DNA from 2 places in the Lactiplantibacillus paraplantarum genome. Region 2 is predicted to be linked to the other one. Evidence: riboswitches for the same ligand, from Rfam matches in the RefSeq annotation. Region 2 holds a riboswitch; the other holds the start of a gene.

Region 1 (12,603 bases), 1.1 Mb from region 2:
GTGGGTCGAGTAAGCGTGCGCGGTAGTGTCCCCGTTGATCAGCAGTTAAAGCACTGGCTGATTATTAGGGTCGAACAAGCTTTCTAATTTTGACTAGACTGTTAAATCTCAAAGTTGGAAAGGAAATTAACGTGAATTCAAAATCTTTAAATAAAAGTACGGTCCTATTAATGGCGATTTCGGCAGCCATTGTAGTGGCTAATATTAATTATATTCAACCAATTGAAGCTGACATTGCACAGCAGTTTAATCTTCCAAATGCCGTTATTGGCGCGGTAGCAATGCTAACGCAGTTGGGCTATGCCTTCGGGTTACTGTTAATTGTTCCTATGGGTGATATCATGAATCGCCGAACGTTGATTATGCGCTTACTGGTACTCGCAATCATTTCAGCGTTACTAGCCTTCGTGGCACCCAATATTTGGGTGTATGCCTTGGCGAGCTTATTGATTGGGATAACCTCAGTGGCACCGCAAGTCATTATTCCGTACGCCGGCTTTCTCGCGCCTCGTAATCAGCGCGGTCAAGTCTTGGGCAACGTTCTGAGTGGTTTACTCGTTGGGGTTCTCTTATCACGAACTGTCAGTGGGGTACTTGCGAGCTATTTGCCTTGGCAGATGGTTTATCTGATTGCCGCTATCTTGATTGCAGGATTGTGGCTCGTCTTGTGGCGAAAATTACCGCATGATCCCGTGACGACACATACCACGAATTATAAAGCCATGATTCAGACAGTGCCCCAGTTAGTAAAACGCTATCCGGTTTTGCGAGCGTCGGCTGTTAACGGCTTTGTCTTGTTTGGTGTTTCTAATATTTTCTGGGCAACACTCGTCTTTTACTTGCAACATCAATACGGGTGGGGAAGTCGTGAAGCTGGTCTGCTTGCGTTGCTAGGTGTTACCGGTGTGTTAGCAGCCCCTTTAATTGGCCGTCTAGCTGATCGTTTTCGGCCCCGAACGATTATCGGCTTGGGTCTAGTGTTATCAACATTAGCCTACGTAGTGTTTTGGCTGAGTGGTACGCATTTGGTGGGGTTAATTATTGGTATTGTCATTCTTGATTTAGGTACTCAATTCGGGCAGGTCGCGAATCAGACACGGATTCAAAGCATCGATGTCCATGCCAGTAGCCGTTTCAATTCGGTATTCATGTTTGGCTACTTCATGGGTGGCGCCCTAGGTTCATTTTGTGGCAATGTCTTATGGGATTTAGCTGGTTGGAACGGCGTCTGCGGGTTAGCGGTCGTCGTGTTAATGATTGGCTTTTATGCCCACTTTGTTCATTATCCACGGGTGGTGACACGACAAGCGCAACATTAGCAGTGTATTAGTTAATCGGTCATGAATCATGATTAAAACGTGTCGTTTTTTAAGTTCAAAAACGGCCAGCTAAAAACCGCTGGAAACAGGTGCGAGTGGGCGTAAACTTGCTTAGGTAGTGCGTCCTACACCGACTTCCAGGCATTTCTGCCAATTGCTGGAACGCGGTGGACACAGATTTAAGCCGCAACCCACGTCTTAAATACTGGTCTTCCACGCCTTAATCCATATTGGTGAAACGTGTTCAGGTCAGACTGAGACTTCCGGTTAGGGACGCTATGGCGCCAAGCGGAAATTCACCGCTTAACGTCATAGCTAGGCTAATCCTCGGTCTCAACCCGTCTGAACCTCACACTCTTGCACCGCTGAGCATTGGCTGAAACGCCTTCCAGTCGGGATAGTATTCGAATGGCAGACATGTGCGTACCCAAATTTTGCTGGATTTGTCATTGTTTTTCATAAACGATAATTTTGCTAATCAACTGTCAGACTGAAAATGATATTGAGCCAGCTCACTAATCCTGAATCGTGTAGTAAGATTTAATCTCTCGACAAAGTTCTAATGCACCTAACGCTTTGTTTAAAGTTCCAGTATCAAAATGGTCAGCGACCCATTGGACCAAATTAGGCGGTCGTTCATCAGCCATTCGAGCGACTTCCCGACTGGAGGGGCTGGGTGACAATGCTCAGTAGCCAAATTATTCTTAGCTGGAAGTGATTTCCTTCCGGCTTAGAATAAGACTCGTATTTGAGATGACGCGGGTTGGGCGTTAGCTCAAATCGACGTCGGCTACGTTCCAGCAATTGGCACCCAGCCCCGGAGGTCGGAATAGGACGCACACACGCTGACGAACAACAATCTAAACCTGGCACGTTTTAATCATGATTAGTCCTAAAATGACTGGCACGATACTGATACCAAGCGGGCTATTGATGTTTGTGTAATAACTTAATAATTGGTATAGGCGCTGGCAGTAGGGGACAGTTAATTAATATGAAGTATGCCGATGATGAGCTTAATGAATATTAACCATAATCGATGTTAGACTTAATATTAGTCGTAAATCAATTAAAAGGATTGTATTTTAGTAAAAATGGTCTAAACTCTAATCATTCATGTTAGAAGATGTTACATGAAATCTAAATAAGAGGGTTTTGCTATGCGAATTGAAGCTGATTGTATTGGTAAGTTAGCTGTTCCGGATGATGCGTTGTATGGCATTCATACGTTACGTGCCGTTCATAATTTCCCGATTTCAACGGAACTGATGCATCCGCTGATCATCCAAAGTCTCGTTCAAATTAAGAAGGCCGCGGCTAGCGTGAATGCGGTCAGCGGGACTTTATCTGCTGACAAGGCGCACGCCATCATTGCGGCATGTAACCAGTTGCTACTGGGGCGTTATACGGATAACTTCATTGTTCCCGCGATTCAGGGGGGTGCTGGCACCTCGGCTAATATGAACGTCAATGAGGTTGTCGCTAATTTAGCCCACCGGTTGATGCCGGCAGTTGCCGTTCATCCCAACGATGATGTTAATCAATCACAATCAACCAATGATACTTTTCCAACGGCCGGTAAAATGGCGCTTTGCATGCAGCTCCCAGGATTATTAACGGCACTCAGCCGGTTGGTACAAACGTTACTGGTTAAGTCGCAGCGTTATCAAGATGCCATCAAAGTTGGTCGGACCCAACTGGAAGATGCGGTTCCAACGACGTACGGGCGGACCTTTCATGCTTATTATCAATTATTCAAGCGTGATTTAGCCCGCGTACGGCAGGCTGGGGAACACCTCCGGATTGTGAACTTGGGGGGGACTGCAATCGGCACTGGTATCAACGCGACCCGCACGTACCAACAACAAATTTTGGTGAAATTAAATCAAAATACTGACTTAGGCTTGGTAGCCGCACCGGACTTGATTGATGCAACGCAGAACTGTGATTTGTTCGTGGAATTCTCCGCAGCCATGAAGACGTTAGCCGTTGACCTTTCGAAGTTTAGCAATGACTTAAGATTGTTGGCGAGTGGCCCGCAAGCCGGTTTTGGTGAATTGAATTTACCCGCGCAGCAAGCTGGCTCTTCCATTATGCCCGGCAAAATCAATCCGGTTATTCCGGAAGTTGTTAACCAAGTTGCGTTTGAGGTGATTGGTCATGATACGACGGTAACGATGGCGGCTGAAGCGGGGCAATTGGAATTGAATGCTTTTGAACCGATTATGTTGCGAGCGTTGTTAGCCAGTGAGCAACATTTACAGCGAGCTTTAGAAACATTGGTCGATCACTGTGTGCGGCAATTGACGGTCAATCGTCAGCGCTGTGCGGATCAAGTGGCGCACTCCGCCATTACGGCAACTGTTTTGGCACCATACCTTGGTTACGAGACGACCACCGCGCTGATTAAAGAAGCCCTCGCTACTAACCAAGCGATTCCTGAATTATTGCATCGACGTCAGTTACTCAGTGACGAATTGGTTGATCAGCTATTTTCACCAGTGGGACTGATGCAGCCACGGCAAGAAGATGTGACTAGATCCCGAATCGTCGCGAAATCGTGATGATACTTATTAATTGAGATGATGTTTAAAATAGGTGTCGGGCGACTCGATAGCTCAAAAAAGTGACAAGTATCTGGATAAAATCTCAATAGGCGCATCAAGAATTAATCGTTAATTCTTGATGCGCCTATTCGGTTTGTATCCTTAGCGGGTTCCCAACAATTGGGGGCTAGCAGTTAATTGGGTCTGTTTGGTCCACATCAGCCGTTATTTTTTAGAAATAGCAAGACTTATCCATGCACAAGCGTGGCGCAGTTACCCGCGTTTAGTTGCTTATTGTGTAGACTGGAAAACTGGCTGTAACAGTAGCTAATGCAGATTAACCAAAGCAAAGACGATTGGAATCGTGACAACGCTTAAAATCGTCGAAATACTCATTAGCGCCACGGCGGGGCCTGGATTGCCGTGAACCTTGAGGGAGAACAAGACGACAATTCCGGCTACTGGACAAGCGGCCATTAAGACGGTGGTAAACAATGGGATACCACTGATCCCCATCAGTTGTAAGACGACGATTGCCAGATACGGAAATAGTAAATTACGTAGTAAAATCACGAGCCAGAGTCGCTTGTCCAAGGTCGTCCGATCAAGCTTAACGTCCGCTAAGCTATTGCCGATGACGATCATTGATAACGGCGTATTGACTGAACTGACATACTTGACGGCACTGTTGGCAATCGTTGGCAATTTAAACGACGTGACAAAAATGAGTAGGCCCACAATGATGGCGATAATGTTGGGATTTAAAACGATCTGCTTGAGGTTGTCACGGCGGTTTCCGTGACGGCCGGTAAATAGACTGATGCCGTGCGTCCAACTGAAAATATTAAAGGCCGCTAATGATGCCACTGCAAAGAAGACGCCGGTTGCACCAAATAGGGCACTTGTTAGCGGTATTCCCATAAAGCCAGCGTTAGAGTAGACAGAACCATAGCGCATGATACGGCGTAAATTGCCATCAGCCACATGTTTGAAGAGTAATTGGGTCACGATGATCATGATGAGATAAATGATCACGATTCCGACAATGACTCGGGCCAGCATTTGCAAGCGGTCGGCTGAAAACGTCTTTTCGAAGGCTTGGACAATCAAGCAGGGAGAGACGATGTACAGCAAAATATTCGTTAAGTCGGTGGAAGTCTGGGCGTGCATGAAGCCAAGCTTATTAATAAGCAAGCCGACTAGCATGAGGATAAACATTAAGATAATTTGACTCGTTAATTGTGTTAGATTCATCTGCTTCAGTCCAATAAATTAGAATAGTCTCATTATTGGGGTTAAGCATGAGCTTTGTCAACACATCTTTAGGCCGGATGATGCGCTTGGGCGACATCGACGTGATGCTTGAGGTGTGGGAAGACATGACTATCTGACCAGCCCATGATGGCGCCTTGTGCGATCAAAGCAAAGGCCGTTCCAAAGCCAATAGCTCGCAAGTGTCCCGTGGCAAAAAATGATACTATGATGATTGTTAGTGGTGGTAAGTAACTCGTCCACTGGGCAATTATGGCAGAGCCATGTAGAAACCGAAACCGTAAAATGTATGATAAATCATCGTTTGGATGTTGAATTAAATTACAACGTTGATAAATCGAAACGGCGGCTGCCACGCCTAATAAGCCGAGCACGTTTAGGATCAACCGTGGAATCAAGGGCAACGCTGGAATTTGTAACCAATCCCAGAAGTAACCGATAAATTGTACGAGATAACTAAACGGGACGATATAAAGTAAATTGGAGATGAAGCGTCGGCGATCGAAATGACCGAGTAACAACTGATTGAGAATCGTAACGACGACCCCATATAGTAATAGTGTCGTCCCCAATGAAATGTGCGTCCAATCAGCTAGGTTGACACTAGAGCCCGTCCAGACGGCACTCCCCAGACTAGTTGCGATAGTGAGTGCATTGGCAGCGGAATTCAATAGGATGGAAAAGATTAAAAATATAAAACGTTGACGAAAATCAGAGATGTTCAACACGACTAAGCGACCTTTCCATTAACAGTATATGGCTTATTATAACCGCTTTCACGAGCGGATGTCACGGTCAGACTCTGAAAAATATGCTATACTGATTGCACAATAGATTTTACGGTTGAAGGACACTTCAAGAATTCGGACTACTTTTGGGTTGGGTAGTCGGAGCTTGAAGTGCCCTTTTTTAGGAGGCTTTTAATGGATTATGTTGGTAGTTTAGCGTTGATTTTAATTGTTACAGCAGTAGCTGGACATCTGAGTGTGCGGATGGGCCTGCCTGCGGTGATTGGCCAATTGTTAAGTGGGATTCTGCTAGGACCTGCAGTATTAGGGTGGGTCTCGGCAACGAGTTTTATTAAAGACTTTGCGGAACTTGGCGTCATTATTTTAATGTTTATGGCTGGGTTGGAAAGTGACTTGAAGTTACTGAAGAAGTATTGGCGCCCCAGTCTATTAGTTGCTGTACTAGGGGTGGTCCTACCCATCGCGGTGATTGACTGGTGCAGCCAGTTATTTCACCTTAACGCTACTGAAAGTTTGTTTTTAGGTGTCACGTTTGCGGCCACGTCGGTCTCAATCTCCGTGGCAGTGCTCAAAGAGTTGGGCGCATTGGATGGTAAAGAAGGAACGACAATTCTAGGTGCGGCGGTGGTTGATGACGTCTTAGCCGTCTTGATCCTGAGTTTGATGATTAGCTTGTTTGGCAGTGAGGTTAGTGGTGGCGGGAGTCATTCATCCACGAACTTGGGGCTTTCGTTAGCAATTCAATTAGCCTTCTTTGTAGCGCTGTACTTTGTAGTGAAGTGGGTCGTACCGCACCTGATGGCGGTAGGGAACGCATTGCTAGTGCCAACATCAATTACGTTGATGTCGTTAGTGATTTGCTTTGGTTTATCGTACTTAGCAGATGCCATTGGTTTGAGTGCCGTCATTGGCGCCTTCTTTGCCGGTATCGCGGTTGGTCAGACTGATTATCACGAAGTTATTGATGAGCATATTCAGCCAATTGGTAACGCCGTATTTATTCCAGTCTTTTTTGTTAGTATCGGTTTGAATATGTCATTTAACGGTTTTTTAAATGACTTTTGGTTTATTGTAGTGATTACTGTAGCAGCGATTGCGACTAAGTTGGTAGGGGCCGGAGTCGGGGCACGGTTAGCAGGGTTTACTTGGTTGAGTGGTTATGAGATTGGTGCTGGGATGGTCTCGCGTGGTGAGATGGCATTGATTATTGCACAGATTGGTTATCAAGGAAAGTTGTTGTCGGCTGATCGTTATTCAGCAGTCATCACGGCAATTATTTTAACGACGCTGATTGCACCGTTACTACTGCGTCAAGCAGTCAAAAAACAAGCTGAAGGATAAAAAGTTTAAAGTGAACCCCTAAGGTTGGACACCAAATCTAACCTTGGGGGTTTTACTATGTCAAAATTTAATTTAGAACTTCGAATAAAGGTCGTTACTGAATACTTATCTGGTAAAGGTTCACCGTCTCTAGCTAAGAAGTATCGCATTAGCAATCATGCAATCATTCTGGGTTGGGTTCATCGATTTGAGCGGCGAGGTATTGAAGGTCTAAAAGACCGGTCAATGTCCCAAGAATATTCTAGTCAGTTCAAAGTCGATGTATTAAACTGGAGGAAACGAAATCAAGCTTCGCTTCCAGTGACTGCCTTACACTTTGACTTGTCGTCGCCAAGTACGATTTGGCAGTGGGAAAAACACTTCCAGGAATCTGGAATAGCGGGACTTGAGTGCAAACGAGGGAATCCTAAGACCATGGCCAAACACAAGCAGAACAACCCCAAACCTGAAAAACCACAGACTCCAGCCGCAGAATTGAAGCAGCTAAAACAAGAGAATCAAATGTTAAAAATAGAAAATGAATTCTTAAAAAAACTCGATGCCTTAGCACGAAAGAAGTCAAAACACACGAACTCATCGAACTAGTAGACGAGTTAAGGCAGAATTTTCAAGTTTCCATCAAACTAGTTCTTAAGGCTGTTCGTATTCCTCGCAGCACGTATTATTATGCTAAGGAGCATCGTGGTCGTAACTTAGATGATTCACAAATTATTCAGGCAATTGATGAGATTCGTCAACAAGATCCAAAATATACTCGGAAATACGGGTACCGACGAATAACCGGTGCTTTACATGACGCTTATGGCTTTAAAATCAATCATAAGCGGGTCTTACGGATTATGCGGGAACAAGACTGGCTATGTGGCGCCTTTAATCGGCAGAAACGAAAGTATAATTCTTACAAGGGAACTGTTGGCGTCATCGCCCCAAATCGACTTAAGCGACGATTCAAAACAGATCGGCCTTACCAGAAGTTAGTCACCGACGTCAGTGAATTTCGATATGGGAACCAAAGCCAAAATGAACGGGTTTATTTAGAACCAGTCCTCGACCTCTTCAATGGAGAGGTTCTGGCTTTCAATATCAGTGACCACCCGACCGTTGAATTCGCTTTAAAGCCTTTGAAAGAAGCCCTAAATCAAATACCGGTGTTAGATTATCGGACGACTGTCCATACTGACCAAGGGTTTCAGTATCAGCATCGCCACTGGCAAAACACGCTTAAAGAGCACCATGTATTTCAGAGTATGTCGCGTAAAGCCACTTGTCTCGACAACGCCGCCATGGAGTCGTTTTTTCACATTATGAAAGTCGAGGTTATGGATGAACATTTTGAGACCAAAACAGCGCTTATCGAAGCTATGAACGAATGGATAGACTTCTACAATCATCGGCGCATCAAAACAAAACTGGACGGCAAGTCCCCGATAAAATACCGGGAACTTACCGTCCAGAAAGCAGCTTAATAAAGTTGTCCAATTTTAAGGGTTCACTTTAGTTGTCGATTGAACAGGACCGGCTTATTTGCAATTTTTGCAAATAAGCCGGTCCTGTTCTACTTGGCGATCAGTCAACACTTAATCGCTGAAAATGAACCTCGGCGAGTTGACCGTATTGATTGGTGGTTACCAACTCAAAACGTTGTTGTTGGTTAATGGCGTTGAATAGTGGAATGCCATCGCCCAAAATGACTGGCGCAATCTGGATGTATAGTTCATCGATCAAGTTGGCAGCCAAAAGCGGCATCAAGACACCTGCACCACCAACGATCCAAATATTATGGCCCGCGGCGCGCCGTAATTCTTCAACGATCTCGGTTACAGGCGTGTTAGTGAATTGAGTACGTTCGTCACCAGTATGTGGTTGTGAAGTCATAACAATATTGCGGGTCGCCGGATTATATGGATTAATGAGTTGATCAGTGGTTTGTTCCATCGTGTATTCGTAAGTATGGCGACCCATGATGGCGGTATCAACTTGCTGCATAAATGCTTCGGTGGGGGCATCACTAGCACCGGCTGTTTGGAACAACCAGTCTAAGCGGTTATCCTTTGTGGCTAGATAACCGTCAATTGAAATGGCCCCGTAAAACTGAACTTTACGCATGTTTCGACACCTACTTTATCTTTAGTAGTCATATTGTACCATGTTTTCCAGTTGTACACTTACTGAACTCTGGTAAAAGTTCAGTAACATAATTAAGAGACATTGTTTGGCTGCTAGGTTGCGGTATTAGGATTGTTAGTCGTCTAGTGGGTGCAATTCGGAGGTGCTAGTTATTATTTAGTATGAAGCCTGATTAAACAGGCGGTTCCTGAGGTTGTTCGCCAGCATGCATGCTGTTATGCCGATCCTTGCAGTCTTGAGTCTGTGGGGGCACAAATTGAAGTTGAACAATGGCATACACTTCGCTGGTACCGAGCACGTGTTAGGAAGTCGCTTGAATGGCTAACAGCTACCCGCTTAACTAAGAATAATCAGACATCGATTGCTTTGTCGTGGTAGGTGCTAAGTAGTCAGGCGCCAGAATGGAGAAGCTTGTGGCCGGTCACGGGACGACTAATTTGACATGCAGTATCCGAGTGTTGTGAGGAAGGCCAATAACGGGACAGCTAGTCGTAAGTTTGACGATGGAACTAGCTCAAAAATTAAATATTGATGGTGTTCAACCGCTAAAAGGTCCGCTATAATTGGATTAGCATTTCATAAATTCGGCTGCCCTTGAACGTTATTCGCAGGGTGAGCTGGCCTGGTTCGTAAACTTCCCAGGATAAAAAACCAAGAACTTCAATTATCGGAGGTAAGAGAATGAATGCGACGCGTAACGTTATTATTGATTGTGATCCTGGTATCGATGACAGCTTAGCACTGCTGTTAGCATTAAAATCACCGGCACTAAACGTGATTGGGATTACGATTGTTTGTGGGAATGTGCCGACCCATATTGGTGCAGAAAACGCACTGAAAATTCTAGATTTAGCTGATCGGTTAGATATTCCGGTCTACTTAGGGGCTAATCGCCCGTTGGAAGTCGCGTATACCAGTGCCCAAGATACACATGGTGACGATGGGTTAGGCAATAGCGAAATTCCGACAGTAACAGCAGTACGACCGATTCAAGATGCGGCTAGGTTCATCGAAGCTACGCTGACGGAGGCGCCCACCACCTCAATTCTGGCGTTAGGACCATTGACGAATATTGCAACGGTGCTGCAGCGTGATCCGAACTTGTTTGAGCAAGTCGATCAATTTACATTGATGGGTGGCAGTTATCGCAGTCATGGTAATTGTTCACCAGTTGCTGAGTACAATTTTTGGTGTGATCCAGATGCGGCCAAGGTTGTGTTTGACTTGATGCCGGTTCCGATTCAGATGGTTGGTTTAGATGTCACTCGTAAAATTGTGTTGACACCTAGTTTGTTAGCTTATATTAAAGATATTAACCCCACAATGGGGACGTTTATTGAGAAAATTACTAAGTTTTACTTTGACTTTCACTGGCAATATGAGCGGGTGATTGGTTGCGTGATCAATGACCCGTTGGCTGTGGCGGGCATGCTTGATTCGACGATTTTGCATGGCTTTGACAGTTACACGACGGTAGTCACGGATGGTGTCGCTCGCGGACAATCGATTGTTGACGATCATGATTTTTGGCATGCAACGGTGAATAGCCAAGTGATGACGGACGTTGATGTTGAGGCTTTCTGGCGTTTGTTCTTAACGACGGTCATCGGTGCGACTGAGCCTGATTTGACGCATGTCTTGCATCAATTGGTAACGCCATGCGAAAAATAAAGACCCGTACGATTACGTTATTAGCGTTCTGTATCGCACTGAATATTATTGGCAGTAATATTGCGTTGATGTTAAAATTACCCATTTATTTGGACTCAATTGGGACGGTGTTAGCCGCGGCCGTGTTCGGTCCACTTGGCGGGATGCTGGCCGGGGGTGCCACGGGAGTGATTGTTGGTGCCACGACTGACTTGTATTCACTATTTTTCATGCCGGTTCAGTTGTTAACGGGATTCATGGCAGGCTGGTTATATCGACGAGTCCAGCCGGGAACTTGGCGTTCAAGTTGGTGGTTGGCTGGGGCAATCGCGCTTCCCGGAACGCTACTATCCACGGCAATCACGGTTATCTTGTTCCATGGAATCACCTCATCAGGGTCTAGTATGCTAGTTCAGTTATTATTAGGAACAGGGATGGGTAAGCCAATGGCCGTCTTTTTGATTCAAGTGGGAACGGACTACTTGGATCGTTTTATTACTGTTTATGTGGTTGCCTTAGTGTACCGGGCCTTACGATATAAATTACCGCAAGCAAATTAGTTGGTATCGTCGTGACAATGGTTTGGCTAGCCGGTACCATGATCTATCAACTTAATGATATTTTGTCAGGTCGACTGGGGGCACTACGCTACGCATCAGTCGATCTTTTTGAGTAAAATGATGACGACGACTTGACCCTCTCGTTACGTTAGCCCTTATAGTAAAGCTTGTTGAAAGGAGTGATCATGATGGCTTATCAGATTAAGCAGTTAGCAACGTTAGCTGGTGTTAGTGTACGGACTTTGCGTTACTACGATGAAATCGGTTTATTGAAACCCGCTTTTATCGGTGACAACGGGTATCGGTATTACGAGACACCCCAGATTAATCGGTTGCAACGGATTTGTTTATACCGGCAGTTACAGATTCCATTGGCCACGATGCCGACATTGCTAGATCAACCAGCAGCTGTCGTGGTGACACAACTTCAACGACAATATCAGCAGCTGCAACAGGAACGGCGACATTTAGATCAATTGTTGACCTTGATGGAAACGACGATTGCGGCTCAACGGGAGGGCAATCAAATGAATGATCAGGAGAAGTTTGCAGCGTTTAAGCAGACACAGCTCGATGAACATGAAGTTAAATACGGCGCAGAAGCTCGCCAACATTATGGTGAGCAGGCGGTCGAATCAGCAAATCAACGTTTTAGTCAACTTAGCGCCACTGATTACGCAACTATGCAGGCGACGGAGCAACGATTATTAGTGGCCTTAACGCAACAATTGCAACAACCGACCGAAGAACGCGCTGCAATGATTTATCAACTTCATCGTGACTGGTTGTGCTATGCATGGGCGCAGTATCAGCCAGCGATGCATCGTGGATTAGCGCAGCTGTATTTAGCAGACCCGCGATTTCGTCAGTATTATGATGGTCGTGCGGGCAACGGGGCTACGGCAATCTTAGTCCAGTGTATTGAACAGTATACTGAGCCACAAAATTAATTAGTCAACGCCGTGTTATCCAGCCATGGCGTCGAAGCAAAGTGAGTGGTAGCACCATTGTTGGTTAGTGGATGCGCGGCTTAACTTAA
Region 2 (12,603 bases):
GTCTCCTTCATTTCCTTAGTCGTTCGGAACCGTGACAGCATGCCGACATTGATCGGATACCCTTCAAACCGATTCAGCATCGTCTCATAATGTTGCTGTGCCAAAATGGTGGTTGGCACTAGAAATGCAACTTGTTTACCGGCCTCGATTGCCTTAAATGCGGCTCGCAAGGCAACTTCAGTCTTGCCGTAACCAACATCACCGACTAATAAACGATCCATTGGTTTTGGCCGTTCCATGTCATGCTTGATTTCATTAATACTACGAATCTGATCCGGTGTCTCCGGATAAGGAAAGTCGTTATCAAAGTCATCTTGATAACTGTCATCTGGCGGAAAGGCATACCCCTTCTCCGCTTCCCGCTTGGCATACAGATCAACTAGTTCATCCGCAATATCTTCAATCTTAGCCGCGACTTTGCGCTTGGCCTTAGTCCATTCCGTACCACCCAGCTTATTAATATGCGGGGTTTTGGATTCTGAAGAAACGTACTTCTGGACCAAATTCAACTGAGTCACCGGAATAAAAATCTTGGCATTATTCTGATAAGCAATGGTGATGTAATCTTGATGAACGCCATCAACTTCTAACGTCTCCATGCCAACGTACTTCCCGATCCCATGATTGACGTGCACCACGTAATCACCTGGCTTTAAATCCGTATAGCTCTTCAACCGTTCGGCATTAGCTAAGGTCTGACGACGCGGTCGCTTCTTAGCAACCTTTTTGAACATTTCCTGTTCCGTCACAATAACTAACTTACCATCAGGAAATTCAAAACCATTTTGCAAACTGCCCTGTACGATTTGAACCGCACCCGGTTGTAGATTAGTAGCCTTGGTCATCACCGCTTCGATTTCAAAATCATCAAGCGTATTGCTGACTTTGGTCAACCGTTCAGCTTCTGACACCATTAAGACCACTGTCTGTTGTAACTTGTGCCAACGATCTAGTTCCGTCTTCAAGGTCGGTAATTGGCCGAAGAACTCCTGCATCGGTCGGGTTCGGACATTCGTCACCTGAGATAGCTTGACATTACCAATTCCCTTTTGAAACAGTGAGATCAATAGTTGTGCATGATGATCATCACGTAATAAATCACGGATATCATTACCATAACTCGCACTCGCCAGCACGCGATGATGTGCTAATTGGTCAGTAACCCAGTCGGCTTCTTGTGTTAACAATTGTTGTTCACTATCGAGTAGGCGGGAATATTCTTCAAAGACCACGAGACCATCAGCACTCATATAGTCAAAAATACTTGTCTTACGATCATATAAATACTCACCATATAATAGTAAATCGTTACCGATAATACCCTTTTCCATATCAGCAATCGGTTGGGCTAAATTATCGGCTAAGGTCTGACGCTCCGCTGGTTTGAGTTGCTTACTCTCGGCCGTCATCGCCGTCTTCAGACGTTTGGCCCCCGCCTGCAACATATCCGCTGTCAAAATAAAATCCGTTGCCGGTAAAATCGTATAGCCATCCAGATTTTCCACCGATCGTTGTGTCTCCGGATCGAAATACTTCAGTGTATCGATTTCAGTATCGAAGAAGTCTAGTCGCAACGGATAATCTGCATCTAACGGATAGATATCAACGATTGATCCCCGCACAGCAAAATCACCAGGACGAGCAACCAACTTTTCCTTAACATAACCCATGTCATGCAGCTGCCGTTGTAAGACTTCCAGATCAATATCTGCACCAACTGCTAGTGATAACGTCGCTGCTTGAAATTGCGCGACAGGGGGTAAAAAGCGCCGCGCGCCAGCGACCGAAGTGACAACTACTGCCGGACTATCACTCAATAACGCGTTTAATGCTTGAACGCGTTGTGCCCGTGATTCCGGTGAACTAGTTGCCACCTCCGTCGCAATCATCTCTTCAGCTGGAAACAAAAAGACTTGTTCTTCGTCTAAAAGACTAGTCAAATCATCAACTAATTGGCTCGCGTGAAATCCATTATCAGTTACGATCAGTAACGAATGCGTTAATTGATGAAATAACGCACTTAAATAAACTGTTCGGGCCGAACCGTTTAATCCCGTGATCAATTGCCGACTATGCGGACTAATTCCCGCCAAAATCGTTTGAAAGTCAGGCGTTTGCTCAACAATCGTTTCAATATCCATTCTGTTGTTTCCTCCCGGGCTAGTTATATTGATTCATAACTGCCGCAAAATCATCATTTGCTAACCAAGCTTCAATCGCTGCCAATGCTGTTATCTTCGCATCATTGAATTCAGTTACTTCAGCCGGCGTAAATTTACCCAATACATAATCAACAACACTCATCTTCTGGGGATGGTCAATCCCAACTTTGACCCGCTTGAAGTGCTGATCGCCAACATGATTAATAATGCTCTTAATACCATTATGACCACCCGCTGAACCTTTTTGTTTTAATCGCACTTTGCCTAATGGTAAGTCCAAGTCATCATGGATGACGAGTAAATCCGTGGGATCAACATTGTAATAACTCATCAACGGTCCCACTGCCCGTCCAGAATCATTCATATAAGTAGAAGGTTTAACAAGCAAGACCTTCTCACCACCCTGAAAGGCCGTTGCAACCTGCGCTTCAAACTTACTCGTTTGAAACGTAGTGTTAAGGTTGTTAGCTAATTCATCAACAATCATAAAACCAACGTTGTGCCGCGTCTGTGCGTATTGTCGCCCAATGTTTCCCAATCCAACAATCATTTTCATAAACTTATCTTCTCCTATTACTTTGCATACCAAAACAGGCCGAACCGGTATTGACCCGATTCGGCAACTTTGCGTAACGTGACGAACTGACCAGCCACGCTGCTCACAGGTGATCGACTACTATGCCAGTCACGTGTTTAAAAGTTAGCGTATATTAAGTGCAGTAAGTATACCACAAAGGGCTTATCGACGCCCGTCAAAGAGTTTTAAGGACATTGTTAATAATTACATTAAAAGCATGTTCAATTTAGCACTTATTTTGCACAAACATGGTATACTTCACTTGTAAAACTAAATTTTCACTACGAGAGGATGACTTATTTTGTCAAGCATGCCAAATCATCAAAAAGTTGTGTTAGTCGGCGACGGCGCCGTTGGTTCTAGTTACGCTTTTGCCATGGCACAACAAGGAATTGCTGAAGAATTTGTAATTGTCGATGTTGTTAAAGATCGGACAAAGGGTGACGCCCTTGATCTTGAAGACGCCCAAGCATTCACCGCTCCCAAGAAGATTTACTCAGGCGAATATTCAGATTGCAAGGACGCTGACTTAGTTGTTATTACAGCCGGTGCACCTCAAAAGCCAGGTGAATCACGTTTAGACTTAGTTAACAAGAATTTAAATATCCTATCATCCATTGTTAAGCCAGTGGTTGACTCCGGCTTTGACGGCATCTTCTTAGTTGCTGCTAACCCAGTTGACATCTTAACTTACGCTACTTGGAAATTCTCTGGTTTTCCAAAGGACCGCGTCATTGGTTCAGGGACTTCCTTAGACTCTTCACGTTTACGCGTTGCGTTAGGCAAACAATTCAATGTTGATCCACGTTCCGTTGATGCTTACATCATGGGTGAACACGGTGATTCTGAATTTGCGGCATACTCAACTGCCACCATCGGCACACGCCCAGTTCGTGATGTCGCTAAGGAACAAGGCGTTTCTGACGAAGATTTAGCCAAACTAGAAGATGGTGTTCGTAACAAAGCTTACGACATCATCAACTTGAAGGGTGCCACGTTCTACGGTATTGGGACTGCTTTAATGCGGATTTCCAAAGCCATTTTACGTGATGAAAATGCTGTTTTACCAGTAGGGGCCTACATGGACGGCCAATACGGCTTAAACGACATTTACATCGGGACACCGGCTGTGATCGGTGGCACTGGTTTGAAACAAATCATCGAATCACCACTTTCAGCTGACGAACTCAAGAAGATGCAAGATTCCGCCGCAACTTTGAAAAAAGTGCTTAATGACGGATTAGCTGAATTAGAAAATAAATAAACTTTTATCTAATTAAATATATGATGAGCGCTCGCCTATAATAGACGGGCGTTTTTTGTGCTTAATTGCGGATAAACTAGCAGCCCATTGTGATTACACTTTCCTAATTTAAATACTATTTTTAAAACTTTCTTATCACGATTACCGGCCCTGAAGTTTGCACTCATGTAACTTCTGTTATAAGGTGAGAATATTACAAATATATGGAGGACCAACTTAATTATGAAACATAAACGTGGACTAATGATTGGGGGCAGTCTCCTCGGTCTCCTAGTCATCGGGTATGTTGCCACCAGTTTAATCTGGCAACACCAACAAACGTTCCTCACTAACACTTCCATTGCCGGCGTTGATGTCAGCGGCAAAACTGCAACTCAGGCCGCACCGAAAGTTAACCGGGCTTTAGAGCATCGCACTTATCGGATTATTGAAAGTGGTCAGACAAAATATTCATTCACCAGTAAATCAGCCGGAATTACGATCAATACTAAAAAAGACCTAACTAAGCTAGCAGCCAAGCAAAACTATTGGCGTTGGCCCCTCGCACTGTTGCAATCCGCTCAGGCTGATGATAGTGCAGCAGTTGGACAGCTAACAATCAATCACACTGATCTGAAAAATTTACTACAAAAGATCACTACAACCGCTAATCAAACTAACCGCACTAAAACTGAAAATGCCAAGTTAGTTTATCGACATGACCAAGTTGAAATTAAGAAGGAAGTTCAGGGAACTGAGCTGGATCAAGCCAAACTCAAGCGCGTTGTGACTAAGGCCATCAGTAATGGTGACAGTCACATCGCCCTTAAAGCGGCTTATGTCGCGCCAACCGTCACAAGCACGAGTACCAGCTTAAAGACGGCTAAGGCCAAATCAGCTAAATACGCCGCTGAAACAGCCACTTATAACATCAACGGCCACAAGTTCACGATTCCCCACGACTTAATTCTCAGTTGGATTAAAGTTGATAAGCAGGGCAAAGTTAGTTTGGACCAAAGTGCTGTCTTGACTTACGTAAAACAATTGAATGATAAGTATCATACCTATCATACGACGCGTCAGTTCAAGAGTACGGCGCGTGGAACCGTATCCGTCAGTGGCGGCTTTTATGGCTGGACCATTAAGACCGAAGCGGAAGCAAAGGCCCTCGCTGCTGAAATCTTGAAGGGTAAAGACTTTACCCGCTCACCAATCACCAGCGGCTCCGGATACAATAACAAAGGCACCGACATTGGTAACACTTACGTTGAAGTTGATAAAGAAAATCAACATATGTACGTCTACGTCGATGGTAAACTCAAAGTTTCAACGGACATCGTTACTGGAAAGCCTGGTAAACACGCCACAACAACGGGCGTTTGGTACATCTGGAATAAGGAAAAGAACGCGACCCTTAAAGGTGATAATGACGACGGCTCAAGTTATTCCCAACCAGTCTCTTACTGGATGCCGTTCGATGATACCGGCGAAGGAATTCACGATTCTTCATGGCAAACTCAATATGGTGGTACTTGGTACAAGAAGCACGGCTCGCATGGTTGTGTGAATACGCCCCCTTCTGTCATGAAAAAAGTTTTTGCCGCTGTACCAGTTGGCACGCCAGTCATCGTTTTCTAATTTAAATTTAATTTAATTGAGCCGGCCTGATACTATTCAGGCCGGCTTTTTAATCCCATTTTAGCGTTATGCAGCTTCATAATAATACGTGTCACTAGCCGTTTTATGGTATTATTTATTAAAACAAACTAATAAATCTGGGGGACCAACTGCTATGCTATTAAAAACACTCGTTAAGCCTAAAGAACGCCTCGTCACCATTACGGCGGACGCAACTTTAGAAGACGCCTTGAAAGTCTTAGAAGATTCCGGCTTCCGCTGTATTCCAATTTTAGATGAAACTGGTCATATCTTCCGTGGTAACATCTATAAGATGCACATTTACCGTCACAAGTCCCGGGGCGGCGACATGTCGCTTCCCGTGACAACCTTGCTTAAAAATGCCACGAAAACGATTCAAGTTGACTCCGCGTTTTACAATATCTTCTTCTCCATCAAAGATTTGCCATATATCGCAGTGCTCGATGAACATGGTTATTTCTACGGTATCCTAACTCATACACGCTTACTCGACATGCTATCACAATCTTGGAACGTCAATGTTGGCAGTTATGTATTGACGGTCGTATCCGTTGGTGAACGTGGTGACTTGGCAGCCATGGCTAAGATTATTACGAAGTATACTTCAATCGCTGGCTGTCTGACTTTAGACGTTCAAAACGGTACTCTGGGTTACCGGACGCTCTTCACCCTACCAGAAAATGTCGACAGTGAAAAGCTCAAACGGATTATCGACAACTTGAATCGCAAACAATTCAAAGTCATCGAAGTGGAAGATTTACAAGCTGAATAATCATAGTTGCCCCGAGGTTGCCTTGGGGCTTTTTTAATGCGCTGCATTCTCAGATCAACAGCGGCCAGTTTAGGCCCGCTGAAAAAAAGTCGAGTTAGCATAAACATGTCTGGCTGGAGCGTCCTACCACCGACCTCCAGGCATTTCTGTCAATTGACGGAACGTGGTGGGATTGAAGTGCTCAACTTTTACTGGACTTATCATTATTTTGCATAAACCGTAATTTTGTCAATCAACTGTCAGGTCGAAAAAGATATTGTGATAACTTACTATTTCTGAATGACCGTAGTCATAATTGAACGTTTCGACAAAGTAGAGAATGCCCTCTGATATTTCACTTAAAGTTCCAGTATCAAAATAGTCAACAAAAAATCAAAGCGGCCACCTTTCATTTCATTAAATGAACAAGTAAGAGACCGGCGTAGTATGCGAAGAAACCTTCTTCACATACTACGCCGGTCGTTATTAATATTAAATTCAGTTACACCCTATTGAATCCGGTCACTAAAGTGTAAGACCCGATCAAGGCTGTACATAATTGGTGCGGTGATGCTCATGATAATCAACTCTGATAAAGCGGTCGTTAAATACGTCGGCCAGAAAGCGACACCACTACTCATCATGGTAATCATCAGCGCAATCATAAACATCGAAACCGTGAACAACACGATGTTTAGTAGCATCCGCTGCCAAACCGTCTTTAACTTGGGGGCCAACCACGTCAATACTAGTAGTGCTAGCAATGATTGCCCACCACCGAAGAGGACGTTAAGGAGACTCGCCCCCGGACCAAAGGCGTCAAACAAAATAACGCCGGCAACAATCCCCCAGATATACTTACGATTGAACACAGCTAAGTGATTCAATCCTTCAGAAACGCGGAATTGAATTGCGCCCGATGCCAGGCTAAATGCTGCAGGGCCTAGGCATAATACAACATACATTGCAGCGACCAAAGCATTGATGATCCATGGCCGAATTTTCGATTGTGTCATTCGCTTAATTCCTCCTAGTTTTTTAACGTGGGATGGTTACGAACCACGTATTGATTGAAACAAAGCGAATATAATCGTAGCACGCTCGCGCTGTTCCCGCAAGCACAGCTAGTCGAAAATGCTGGTCGGAATAAATAAGTTGCCTAAAGTTGCGGCCATAATAGCCTTGATTGCTGGCATTCGGTTCGCGGCTTCTTCAAAAACGACCGCCTGCGGACTTTGAAAAACATCATCCGTAATTTCAAACGCCGTCATCCCATATTGTTCACCTAGTTGAGCCCCAATCTTCGTCTTCACATCGTGTAGTGCTGGCAAACAGTGCATGACGATTGTTGATGTCTTACCGGTTGCTGCAAGTAGCGCAGCGTTGATCTGAAACGGCAATAATTGTTTGATCCGAGTGCCATAGTCGACCTGCTCGCCCATCGAGACCCAGACATCCGTATACAGTGCATCGGCGTGGGCCACGGCTTGCTGAGGATCTGCCGTGATCACAACCGTACTACCAGCTGTCTGCGCATACTGCTGAGCCAACGCGACAACTGCTGGTGCTGGTTGTAACGCTGCCGGGGCCCCGATAGCCATATTGATTCCGAGCATCGCACCCGCTACAAGTAAACTATTTGCCATATTATTGCGGCCATCACCAACGTACGCCAGCGTCAGTCCTTTCAAATGACCAAAGTGTTCCTTCAACGTTAAAAAATCCGCTAAAATCTGTGTGGGGTGCCACTCATCGGTCAACCCGTTCCAGACTGGAACACCGCTATAGGTCGCCAAGTCCTCCACCGTGCTTTGCTTAAATCCCCGAAACTCAATACCATCATACATTGACCCTAGCACTTTCGCGGTGTCAACAACTGATTCCTTCGTTCCAAATTGAATGTCGTCCTTACCTAGAAACTCTGGATTTGCGCCCAGATCATTGGCCGCCACAGTAAATGCGGAGCGCGTCCGCGTTGACGTCTTTTCAAATAACAACGCAATATTTTTCCCTTGTAAATACGGGTGTGGAATATGGTGTGCTTTAAGGGTCTTCAAATGACTAGCAAAGTCAATTAAATACGTTAATTCAGCTGGTGTGAAGTCAATCTCCTTTAAAAATGACCGACCTTCAAATTGATTATTCATTCGTCGTAACCTCCGTCGTCAAAGCTGTCAGCACTTGTGCAATCTGGGCAATACCCGCTAATAGATCGGCTGGTTGCATCACAATTGGGGGTAACAAGCGCAACGTATTATCGCCGGCCGATAATGTCAATAAGCCCTCTGCTTGCAACTGGGTGATGACCTGGTTAACTGGAACTCGTTCATCTAAGTGGATCCCAATCATCAGCCCCTTACCCGTGACGCGTTTAACTACTGGTAACGGCTCAACCTGGGTCGTTAGGGCTTGCCAAACAAGCTCGGCATGGGCCCGAACAGTCGTTAACAAAGCTGGTGTTAATTGTGCCAACACACACTTCGCTGCGGCCATGGCAACGGCATTACCGGCGAACGTCGAGCCATGGCTACCCGGACCAAAGGCTGTTGCTAATTGTCGCCGACCGACCATGGCGCCCACTGGTAGACCATTTGCCAGACCTTTAGCGACCGTATAAATATCGGGATCCAGTCCATAACCCTCATAGGCCATCCGGTAGCCAGTCCGACCGATTCCCGTCTGTACTTCATCGATGATTAATAAAACGCCCATCGCCTGACACTTGGTATTCACAGCTTGCAACCATGCTCGCTTACCAGCAAAAACGCCGCCTTCACCTTGGACCACTTCTAAAATCACGGCCGCCAAATCCGGCGTAATTTTGTCCAAGGCCGCGTCATCGTTATAAGTTGCAAACGTAATGCCTGGTACTAATGGCGCATAACCGGCCTGAATATGGGAATTGCCCGTCATTGACATGGCGCCATAGGTCCGACCATGAAATGAATGCTGAAACGCTAAAATCCCAGTCTTACCCGTGTACTTCCGCGCTAGCTTCAACGCTGCTTCATTGGCTTCAGTTCCCGAATTGGAAAAGTATACGAGGCGGTCCTCACCGTTTACTAACAGGCCCGCAACGGTATCTTGTAACTCATTTTCGTATAAATTTGACGTGTGCCAAATGTGCTTCAACTGTTGGGTGACAGCGGTTTGAATTTGAGATTGTTGGTAACCAAAGTTGCACACCCCGATCCCCGCCGTAAAATCTAAGTAGCTCTTACCATGGTTATCGGTCAAATGAACCCCCTGACCATCCGTGATGGCAAATGGAAAACGCTGATAGGTTGGAAAGACGTGTTGCATGGTCATACGGCCACCTCCTGAATAATTGCAGTTCCTGGTTGATCAATCGCATTTGTAATCACAGCCTGCTTGACCCCCGTCTGAATAGCTGCAATGGCAGCTTGTACTTTAGGCTGCATGCCCGCAGTAATCACGGCCGTCCTAATCAGTTGCTGGGCCTGTTGTGGCGATAGTGACGTCATCACATTGCCGTGATGCATAATGCCTGGAACATCGGTCAGCAACACTAACTTCTCAGCATGTAGCTGCTGTGCCAGGACGGTCGCTGCCATATCCGCATTGACATTGAGCCACTGTCCTGTGGCCGTTAACGCTAAGGGGGCTAAGACACCGATACGTTGCGTCAACAATTGTATTAATTGCACGCGATTGACACTAGTGAGTCGGCCAACATATCCCAGTTGTTGATAATCGATCAGCTCGCCAGTCAATAACTGGTTATCCGCCGCGTTGAGCCCTAACACTGGTAATTGATGCTGTGTCAATTGTGCGAGTAACGCCGGTTGCGCATCGCCCAGCAGTGCTAATTTAGTTAACGACAAAGTCGCCGCATCCGTCACCCGCAAACCATTAACCTTGTGGACGGGGACGGCACACTGCGTCATCAACCGATTGATCATTGGCCCACCACCGTGTACGATCAGAATCTGGTAGTGCTGTTGATACCACTGTGCGATCTGCTCAAAGAAAGCAGCGCTCAACTGGCTGATCGCTTGGCCCCCAATTTTAATTACAATTAGTTTTGTCATTTTCGCCACCTCCGCTTAAGTATGATAGCTCGCGTTAATTTTGACGTAGTTGTAAGTTAGATCACAGCCCCACGCTTGACCACTCGCTGTTCCATGGTGCAAATCGACATCGATAATAATCTGCTGATCATGCAAGGTTGCTTGCACCGCCGCCAAATCAAAGTCGACAGCCAAGCTCTGCTGCACGAGTAAGATGCCGTTCATTTCAATATCGACCGTTGCTACGTCGATGTCCGCATCAGTAGCACCAATCGTACTAATAATACGGCCCCAGTTCGGGTCTTCTCCAAAAATGGCTGCCTTGACAAGATTTGAGCCAACGATTGCCTTAGCAATTTGTTGACCATCAACCGTCGTAGCTGCGTGGGTCACATTGCACTCAACTAACTTAGTCGCACCTTCACCGTCAGCCGCAATTTGCTTGGCAAGTTGGCCTAAGACATAGTGCAATGCTTGATTAAAAATATCGTAGTCTGCGGTACCGGCTTGTAAGCTAGGATTATCCGCCAAACCATTCGCTAACGTGACTACCATATCATTAGTAGACGTGTCCCCATCGACCGTAATCTGATTAAACGTCTGATCAACATTGGCGCTTAGCATCGCTTGTAAGACGTCCCCATCAACTTGCGCATCGGTTGTTACAAAACCGAGCATCGTTGCCATCTTGGGATGAATCATACCAGAACCCTTGGCAAAACCCGTCAAAGTAACCAAATGGCCGCTAAGTTCACATTGCACACAGACGGTTTTCGGATGTTGATCCGTAGTTAACACCGCATAGGTCACCGCGTCACTCTTAGTTGGCGTCAATTGTGGCAGGCCATTTTCAATCTTGTCCATCGGTAACTGGGCACCAATCAATCCCGTTGAAGCCAAACCAATCAAATCAGGAGTAACGTTTAACTTATTAGCTAGCCAAGCTTGCTCCTGTAGGGCATTCTGCCACCCTTGTTCACCGGTACAAGAATTGGCGATCGCACTATTCAATAACAGACCTTGTAGTTGATGATTCTGATCAATCATTAGTTTAGTTAGCTTAGTCGGCGCTGCTTGAAACTGATTCGTCGTATAAGTTCCAGCTGCACTGGCAGGCACCTTTGAAAACAACCAGCCAAAGTCTTTCTTGTGACGGCGCAGACCAATATGAATACCATCACTATAAAACCCCGCTGGCCACTGAAAGGCAACCGTTTCAAATTTCGTATTCGTTAAAACTTGCATCTACATAACTTCCTCTCTTATCACACCATATTCACGATTCATGGAAATACAGGTAACGTTGGCAATCCGGTCGTAACAGCAAAATCAAAATAGCGATTGAAATTCTGGATTGCCTGTCCCGCAGCCCCCTTCATTAAGTTATCAATCACGCTCACAACCACAACGGTATTCGTGACTGGATTGTAATTTACCCCGAGCGCACAGTTGTTAGACCCGATGACATCTTTGATCGTTGGCATTCCCGTCGGTAGCACTTGCACAAACGGTTGCTCGTGATAGGTTGTCATAAATGCATCCCGGACCTGTGCTGTCGTCAGTGGTTGCTTTGCTTTGGCGTAAATCGTTGCCATGATCCCTCGTGTTACCGGAATCAACGTTGTTGTAAATTCGATTGCGGGAATGGTTGGCCACCATTGTTGTAACTGTTGCATCATTTCAGGAATATGTTGATGCTGATTCAATTTATATAAGCTCACATTGTCATTGACAGTGACGTAATGACTAGCAGTCGTTGCACGCTTGCCAGCACCAGATAACCCGGACTTGGCATCGACTACAATCGAAGTTGGCTCAATCAATTGTTGCTGCACAAGTGGGGCTAATCCTAATAATGTAGCAGTTGCATAACACCCAGGATTAGCAATGTAAGTCGTCAACGGTGATGGCATATCAGCCAAACCGTAACTAGCCTGTGCTAAGGCGGTAACTGGTGCCGGAGTGCGCTGATACCAGTGCTGATACTGTTGCGGATCGCGTAAACGAAAGTCACCAGATAAATCAATGACTGGAAAATGGGCAGCAATGAATGGTAAGGCCAGTTGGCACGTAATTCCAGCTGATGTCGCGAAAAAGACCATCGCATTATCGTGCATAATGGCAGCCGCATCGAACGGTCGAATGACTGCCGTTTCCTTCTGGTACATGGTCGCCACCGT

What was found. A riboswitch is a leader RNA that binds a small molecule or an ion and turns the genes downstream of it on or off. The one in region 2 is predicted to bind preQ1.
Region 1: it holds a riboswitch for preQ1, as region 2 does, so the genes downstream of both, LP667_RS12265 (nucleoside hydrolase) here and LP667_RS02205 (QueT transporter family protein) in region 2, are expected to answer to the same signal.

What each region holds. Positions count from the first base shown of each region.
Region 1 covers NZ_CP032744.1:2,474,288-2,486,890, reverse strand. The annotation lists gene LP667_RS12310 (HAD family hydrolase) at 1-13, shown strand, start outside; gene LP667_RS12305 (MFS transporter) at 132-1,319, shown strand; gene LP667_RS17285 (hypothetical protein) at 1,835-1,966, opposite strand; gene LP667_RS12295 (aspartate ammonia-lyase) at 2,480-3,883, shown strand; gene LP667_RS12290 (AEC family transporter) at 4,193-5,119, opposite strand; gene LP667_RS12285 (YczE/YyaS/YitT family protein) at 5,188-5,865, opposite strand; gene LP667_RS12280 (cation:proton antiporter) at 6,061-7,227, shown strand; gene LP667_RS17095 (helix-turn-helix domain-containing protein) at 7,285-7,812, shown strand; gene LP667_RS17090 (IS3 family transposase) at 7,749-8,693, shown strand; gene LP667_RS12270 (dihydrofolate reductase family protein) at 8,794-9,333, opposite strand; PreQ1 riboswitch class I at 9,971-10,015, shown strand; gene LP667_RS12265 (nucleoside hydrolase) at 10,036-11,025, shown strand; gene LP667_RS12260 (ECF transporter S component) at 11,013-11,564, shown strand; gene LP667_RS12255 (MerR family transcriptional regulator) at 11,750-12,514, shown strand.
Region 2 covers NZ_CP032744.1:462,767-475,369, reverse strand. The annotation lists gene mfd (transcription-repair coupling factor) at 1-2,141, opposite strand, end outside; gene pth (aminoacyl-tRNA hydrolase) at 2,161-2,718, opposite strand; gene LP667_RS02220 (L-lactate dehydrogenase) at 3,041-4,003, shown strand; gene LP667_RS02215 (L,D-transpeptidase family protein) at 4,226-5,620, shown strand; gene cbpA (cyclic di-AMP binding protein CbpA) at 5,775-6,413, shown strand; gene LP667_RS02205 (QueT transporter family protein) at 6,902-7,408, opposite strand; PreQ1 riboswitch class I at 7,417-7,461, opposite strand; gene argF (ornithine carbamoyltransferase) at 7,517-8,539, opposite strand; gene LP667_RS02195 (acetylornithine transaminase) at 8,532-9,701, opposite strand; gene argB (acetylglutamate kinase) at 9,698-10,444, opposite strand; gene argJ (bifunctional glutamate N-acetyltransferase/amino-acid acetyltransferase ArgJ) at 10,460-11,668, opposite strand; gene argC (N-acetyl-gamma-glutamyl-phosphate reductase) at 11,707-12,603, opposite strand, start outside.